Linked DNA regions of Methylotuvimicrobium sp. KM2. The protein of the gene in region 2 interacts with the protein of the main gene of each other region in a pairwise test. Links are inferred from orthologs where the notes say so. Each region holds a gene or a part of one and is shown on either strand. Other genes may lie near its edges. The genes, in order: WJM45_RS07455 and WJM45_RS11110.

The links.
Region 1: the proteins of WJM45_RS11110 (region 2) and WJM45_RS07455 interact in binary tests that used the Escherichia coli proteins (3 or more experiments, as listed by UniProt). The link is inferred for Methylotuvimicrobium sp. KM2 from one-to-one orthologs.

Annotation. Positions count from the first base shown.
Region 1 is NZ_CP150634.1:1,743,715-1,746,954, forward strand. What follows is about bases 109-3,018. They hold WJM45_RS07455 (ATP-binding cassette domain-containing protein), read right to left. Parts: upstream 2,551-3,018; coding sequence 667-2,550; downstream 109-666. Other genes in these bases: WJM45_RS07445 (universal stress protein), read right to left, coding at 109-144; WJM45_RS07450 (hypothetical protein), read right to left, coding at 169-663; WJM45_RS07460 (YcxB family protein), read right to left, coding at 2,559-3,018. In the rest of the region: more of WJM45_RS07445, read right to left, coding at 1-108; more of WJM45_RS07460, read right to left, coding at 3,019-3,083. UniProt on the Escherichia coli protein: Genetic data indicate it may be involved in ribosome assembly or function.
Region 2 is NZ_CP150634.1:2,617,730-2,621,395, reverse strand. Bases 259-3,594 are described here. They hold WJM45_RS11110 (2-oxoglutarate dehydrogenase E1 component), read right to left. Parts: upstream 3,285-3,594; coding sequence 459-3,284; downstream 259-458. Other genes in these bases: WJM45_RS11105 (DUF2914 domain-containing protein), read left to right, coding at 3,438-3,594; odhB (2-oxoglutarate dehydrogenase complex dihydrolipoyllysine-residue succinyltransferase), read right to left, coding at 259-457. Outside these bases: more of odhB, read right to left, coding at 1-258; more of WJM45_RS11105, read left to right, coding at 3,595-3,666. UniProt on the Escherichia coli protein: E1 component of the 2-oxoglutarate dehydrogenase (OGDH) complex which catalyzes the decarboxylation of 2-oxoglutarate, the first step in the conversion of 2-oxoglutarate to succinyl-CoA and CO(2).

The DNA.
Region 1 (3,240 bases), 870 kb from region 2 along the record:
GTCGACAATCGGAAGGTTATCGACCACATGCAACAGGCTTATTTTAGCTTGGTATTTATCGGCCAAGTCGCATGCACGTTCGGCAATGGCATCGGTATGATCGGAAAAGTCAACCGCGAGCAAGATATGGGTATAATTTTTCATAAAATTTCCATTAGAAGCGCCAGGTTAGGGAAACAGCTGAGCCATGAGCCAATAAGAAGCCATGATATACAAGAATGCGATACCCAGTCCAAAGCTAAAGGATTCGGACAAGGCATGGCGGACTATGTGTCCGGTAATTAGCCAATGCCAGATCATTAACGCGACTAGTGCCGCGAAGGCTAAAAGCGAGACTCGGCCGGTCGTCATGCCGGCGATAATCGGGAGCGCGAAGAAACTGATCAAGGCATCGGTTCCAAACAGCGCGCACGATGTCTGCACAAAACGGCCGGGTTTTCGTGAAATGAGCAATATGATCTTGGCAAATGCCAGCAATAATAAGGCGCCGACCGATACCTGTATAATTGCGTTAAACCAGTCGCTATCGATATACAGCATCAAAAAATCCAGTATGGCATAGGCCATAATAGAACTCAGCAGCAAAGCCTGCGAATAAGGGAGGTCTTGCGGGCCTTTCCGAAATCGGCAAAGATCGAAAAATAGCATGACCCATTCGTACATAAGTTAGCCGGCTTCTTCGAGTTTGGTTTCGGCTTCGAGCCATTCCGTTTCGGCTTCTTCAAGTTCCTTATCGATCCGAGTTTTGCTTGTCAGTAGCTGTTTTAAGCGTTCTTTCTCCTGGTCCTGATAAACAGCCGGATCGGCTAATTGCTGCTCTATTTCGTATTGTTCCCGGTGTAGTTTTTCGACCGCGAGTTCGGCTTTTTTCAATGCATCGAGCAATGGCTTGTTTTTCTGCCGGCGTTCGGCTTCAAGTTTGCGCTGGTCTTTTCGAGAAAGCGATTGGCTGACGGCTTCTTCGGGCGATTCTTCGCTTTTGGTTTGTTCGGTCAGCCAGGAACGGTAGTCGTCCAGATCGCCGTCGAAAGGTTGGACTTTACCGTCTGCAACCAACAGCAATCGATCGGTGACCGAACGCAGCAAATGTCGGTCGTGCGAGACGATCAGCATGGCGCCTTCGTAATCTTGCAGCGCAATACTCAAAGCATGGCGCATTTCCAAATCGAGATGATTGGTCGGCTCGTCCAGTAGCAATAGATTCGGGTTTTGATACACCAAAATCGCTAAAACCAAGCGTGCTTTTTCGCCTCCGGAAAAGGGGCCGACAGGTTCCAGTACTTTGTCGCCCCTAAAATCGAAACCACCGAGATAATTGCGTAAATCCTTTTCGGTCGCTTGTTTATCGAGTCTTTGCAGATGCTGCAGCGGACTTTCATCGATTCGCAATTGCTCGAGTTGATGCTGGGCGAAATAGCCGATGTTCAATGCGTCGGCGGTCAGTATTTCGCCGGCCAAAGGCTGCATTTCTCCGGCTAGTACTTTGATTAAACTGGATTTGCCTGCACCGTTGGGACCTAATAAGCCGATTCGATCGCCGGGAGCGAGCGTCAATTCCGCACCGTCGATCACTATTGTCGTTCCGTAACCGATACCGGCCTCTTGCAATTTGAGCAGCGGGTTAGGCATTTTTTGGGGTTTACGGAAACTGAAATTAAAAGGCGAATCGACATGCGCTTGAGCGATGAGTTCCATGCGTTCAAGCGACTTGATCCGGCTTTGCGCTTGTTTGGCTTTGGTGGCCTTGGCTTTGAAACGGTCGACAAAACTTTGAATATGAGCGATTTCGCGTTGTTGTTTTTCGAACGCGGATTGTTGCTGCGCGAGTTTTTCCGCGCGCATTTTTTCGAAAGCGGAATAATTGCCGGTATAAAGTTCGATTTTTTGTTGTTCAATATGCGCGATGTGGCTGGCGATGGCATCGAGGAAGTCGCGATCGTGCGAGATCAAAAGCAAGGTGCCGGGATATTTGCAAAGCCAATCCTGCAGCCAAATGACCGCATCCAGATCGAGATGATTGGTTGGTTCGTCGAGCAGTAAAAGATCCGAACGGCACATCAAGGCTTGCGCCAGATTCAAGCGCATGCGCCAACCGCCCGAAAACGAAGAGACCGGGTTGTGTTCTTGATCCGGGCGAAACCCTAATCCGTTCATCAATCGGGCGGCGCGAGCTTCGGCGGTGTAACCGCCGATGATATCCAAGGCCGCATGCAATTCAGCCAGTTTTAGCCCGTCGCCGCTTTGTTCGGCTGCGCTTAACTGTTTTTGCAGTCGTCTTAACTCTTGATCCCCATCGATCACGTAATCGATCGCCGAACAGGCGACCGCCGGCGTTTCTTGCGCGACATGCGCGACTTCGATGCCCGGCGGCATCGAAAAGTCGCCTTCATCGGTGTGCAACTCGCCCCTAAGTAATGCGAAAAGGCTGGATTTTCCCGCGCCGTTCGTACCGGTCAGGCCGACTTTTTGGCCTTGATGAATCGTAAAAGACGCTTGGCTGAACAAAACGTTAGGGCCGCGTCTCAAGGATACGTTTTTAAAGTTCAACATGCTTGGGTTTAGCCTTTTCGATCGATCATACTCTGCACTTGCTCGGCAAATTCTTTCAGTTTGCCTTTTTTAACGGTTTTTGCCGGAATCACCAACGCCGTATTGAGACTAATAAAAATATAGACATAATGCTCGCCTTCTTGTTCGACCCGGATCAATTCGTTCCACGGCATTTTGTGTTTGCCGCTTGGCGATATTTCGAGTAAATGATCGGGTTCTATCTTGAGCGTATATCGGCCGAACATATCGGCTTTTTCTTTTTCGGTGTAGTTTTTCATGATTTGGCGACGCATGTCGAGTAGCATAATTTTCGGCGAGAGCAGCGCCCAAAGGATGGCAATGCTGGAAATATAGGCCGCCGTCATCATATCGCCGTAGTACAAATAATAAAAAATACCGATAATCACTAGCGCACCGGGGAAAACTAGCCGGTTTTTACGGATGTTATTTAGGACTTCGTCGTTTTGTTGCAGTTGGACTTCGTTGAAATGGATTAAATCCTCTTCACGAAAAATGTATTCAATTTCAAACATGATAATTATTAAAGGTATGTGGTTTGTAAAAAAGGAGCTGATTGAGTCTGGTTTTTAGGAATGTGCACAAAATAATTGTTACAAGTATACCCATAGCAGATCAAAATTCGGCGCCGGGGTGTCCGTCAAAGGACGCCGTGAATACATCCCTGTAGGC
Region 2 (3,666 bases):
CCTGCAAATATTCGAGAATATCGTTTTTGGTAATACGACCGTGTTTTCCCGAGCCGCTAATAGCCGAGGGGTCGATATTTTTTTCAACAACGAGCCTTCGGACCGCGGGGCTCAAAGGAATGTTGGCCGATGCGGCTTCCGGTTCTTTTTCGGCGGTCTGTTGCGGCTCATTGTCGGCATCGCTTGCAGGCGGAGCGGCGGTCTCTTCAGTCGCGGTCGCTTGCGGATCGATGATAGCCAGCACTTCGCTGCCGACAACAATGTCGCCGTCATTTTTCAGGATTTTCGTTAAAACGCCTGATTCGGGCGCAGGCACTTCGAGCACGACTTTATCGGTTTCGAGATCGACGAGATTTTCGTTTTTTGTGACTCTATCCCCGGGTTTTTTTTGCCAGTTAATGAGTGTGGCATCGGAAACGGATTCAGGCAGATTAGGAACGAGGACTTCAATGCTCATGTTATTTTCCTGTGTGTTTTCCAAATAAAGCGGTGTTAACAACTTGTTGCTGTTGTTCAAGATGCTTCTTGAAATTGCCTACGGCGGGTGCTGCGGATGCGGGGCGCCCGGCGTATTGCAGATTGATTTCGGTTGCCAACGTATCGACGAAATGGTGTCGGATCTGATACCAAGCACCTTGATTTTTAGGCTCTTCTTGACACCAAATCAAGTGTTCCAAATTCGGGAAGCGTTCGATTTCTTGTTTAAACCGATTATTTGGAAACGGGTACAGCTGTTCTATCCTGACAATGGCAACATGGTCGAGTTCGTGCTCCCGTCTGGCTTCCAAAAGATCATAATATACTTTGCCTGAACATAATATCAGTCGGGTTACTTTATCCGGTTTAATAGGGTCTATTTCGCTGATAACCGTTTGGAATCGCCCTTTAGTGAGGCATTCCAGTGTCGACACGGCGAGCTTATGACGCAATAAGCTTTTCGGAGTCATGACGATTAACGGTTTACGATAAGGGCGGAGTAATTGCCGGCGAAGTAGATGAAAGATTTGTGCCGGAGTCGTCGGTGCGCAAACCTGGATGTTTTGTTCGGCACAAAGCTGAAGATAGCGCTCCAGTCGGGCGGAGGAATGCTCGGGGCCTTGTCCTTCGTAACCGTGCGGCAGCAGCATCACGAGACCGCTCAAACGCCCCCATTTGGTTTCGCCGGAACTAATAAATTGATCGATAACCACCTGGGCTCCATTGGCGAAATCGCCGAACTGTGCTTCCCAAATTACCAGGGTTTCAGGGGCGGTAGTACTGTAGCCGTATTCAAAACCCAATACGCCTGCTTCGGAAAGTAACGAGTCGTAAATGTAAGCTCGGCCTTGTTCGGAATCCAGGTGATTGATCGGCAGATAAGTTTTGCCGTCAATTTGGTTATGTAAAACGGCATGTCTGTGAAAAAAAGTACCGCGCCCCACATCTTGCCCGGTCAAGCGGACATTGCGTTTTTCCAGTAGCAAGGTTGCATAAGCCATGTTTTCGGCAAATCCCCAGTCCAGCGGTTGAGCGCCGGCGGCCATTTTATTTCGGCTGTCCATGATTTTGGCAACTCTGGGGTGTAATTCGAAACCGGTCGGCAGGCACTGTGACTTTTTATTACAGAACCGAAGTACATCGAGCGATACCGAGGTTTTACAAGAAGCCGTCCACTTGGCGTGATGGTATTTTTCCCATAGCGCCGAGTAGGAATACACCTTGTTACTGAGAACCGGCCTGGAGACTACCATCCCGGCTTCCAGCATCGAAACGTAGTCGTTTTCGATATTTTGATCTTCTTCCTGTGTGATCAATGCTTCGGATATAAGTTTTTGGGTATAGATTTGGCGTGTGGTCGGATGTTTGCGAATTTTTTGATACATCAATGGTTGGGTCGTTGCCGGTTCATCCGCCTCATTGTGGCCTAGTCGCCGATAGCATATTAGATCGATGACAATATCCCGATTAAAAGTCATACGGAAGTCCAAGGCAAGCTGAGCGACGAACGACACGGCTTCCGGGTCGTCACCATTGACATGGAAGACCGGGATTTGCGCCATGCTGGCAATATCGGTGCAGTAATAGGTCGAACGGGCATCAAGGGGGTTGCTGGTGGTGAAGCCAACCTGGTTGTTGATGACGACATGAATAGTTCCGCCGGTAGAATAGGCACGGGTCCCAGCCATGTTTAAGGTTTCCATGACAACACCTTGTCCGGAAAATGCGGCATCGCCGTGGATTAAAATAGGTAGGATGGTGTTGAAGCTATTGGGACCGTAACGATCTTGGCGTGCTTTAACCGAGCCTTCGACGACCGGATTGATGATTTCCAAATGCGATGGGTTGAAAGCCAACGTGACATGAATGGGTCCGCCGGGGGTGGCGATATCCGAGGAAAAGCCCATGTGATATTTAACGTCGCCGGAATTCATGCCGGGCGTTGATGTGTGCATCCCTTTGAATTCCTCGAATAAAACGCTCGGATTTTTTCCTAAGATGTTGACCAGGACATTTAAGCGGCCGCGATGGGCCATGCCGATGACGACTTCTTTGATTTGCTTATCACCGCCGCGTTGCACGATATTATCTAAAAAAGGGATCAGAGACTCGCCCCCTTCCAGAGAAAATCTTTTTTGCCCTACGAATGTACGGTGCAAGTATTTTTCGATGCCTTCCGCCGCGGTCAGCTGCTTGTGGATGGAGAGTTTTTCTTCGGCTGTTAAGTTTGGCTTGGCGCGGGTGCCTTCAAGACGGTTTTTGATCCAACGTTTGACATCGGTATCCACGATATGCATGTACTCGCTTCCGATGCTTCCGCAATAAATTTCTTTTAATCTACCTAGAATTTCTCTGAGCGGAAGTCTGTCTTCTCCATATAGGGTACCGGTATCGAATAACGTATCCATATCGAGCTCGGTCAGTCCGTAATATGCAGGCTCAAGATCCGGAACGGAAGGAATCGATTTATTCAGTGGATTATTGTTGGCAATTTGATGGCCTCTAACCCGGTAATGATTGATAAGCCGCGCGACCGCAGATTGTTTTTTTACGCTTTCTTCGGTAAAGCCTTGCAGCTTAGCTAGACGGCCTTGAGATTGCTGGGCTAGGTTGGCGAATCTGTCAACAATCGGGCTATGGATGATTTCCTGTGCCATGCCGTTATGCAGCTTCTTAAATGTGTGTCTCCAACTCGGGTCGACCGAGTCGGGGTTTTGCAGATATTTTTCATATAAGTCTTCGATAAATACGGCGTTTCCGCCATAAAGTGCGGAAGATTCTTGAAATAACTTGAGGAGGTCGCTCATGGATGATTTCCGTTTAATCTGAAGCTGATGCCGATATCTTAGGGGGAAAATGCTATATTACCAAGTAGTAAAGTGCCGTTGTTATAAAAAATCAGCCTACATGACTGATGGTGGCGGCGCAAGGTTCTGACTTACGAAGACCGGGATAAGTTTATGGCAAATGCAAAAAAAATTGTAATCAAAATTAATCGATCCGGAAGCGAACAAAGTAATATGCCGAGAAACTCGGCGCCTTCCGAAATTGTTATTTGGAATGTCAGGCGAATCGTATTGGCTGTGATTATTGCTATTGCATTTATAGTAATTCCTTATTTTTATCTAAGTAATGGATTAGAAGATAAAGTCGACAAAAAAGCCGAACAGGTTTCGTCTGAAGTCATAG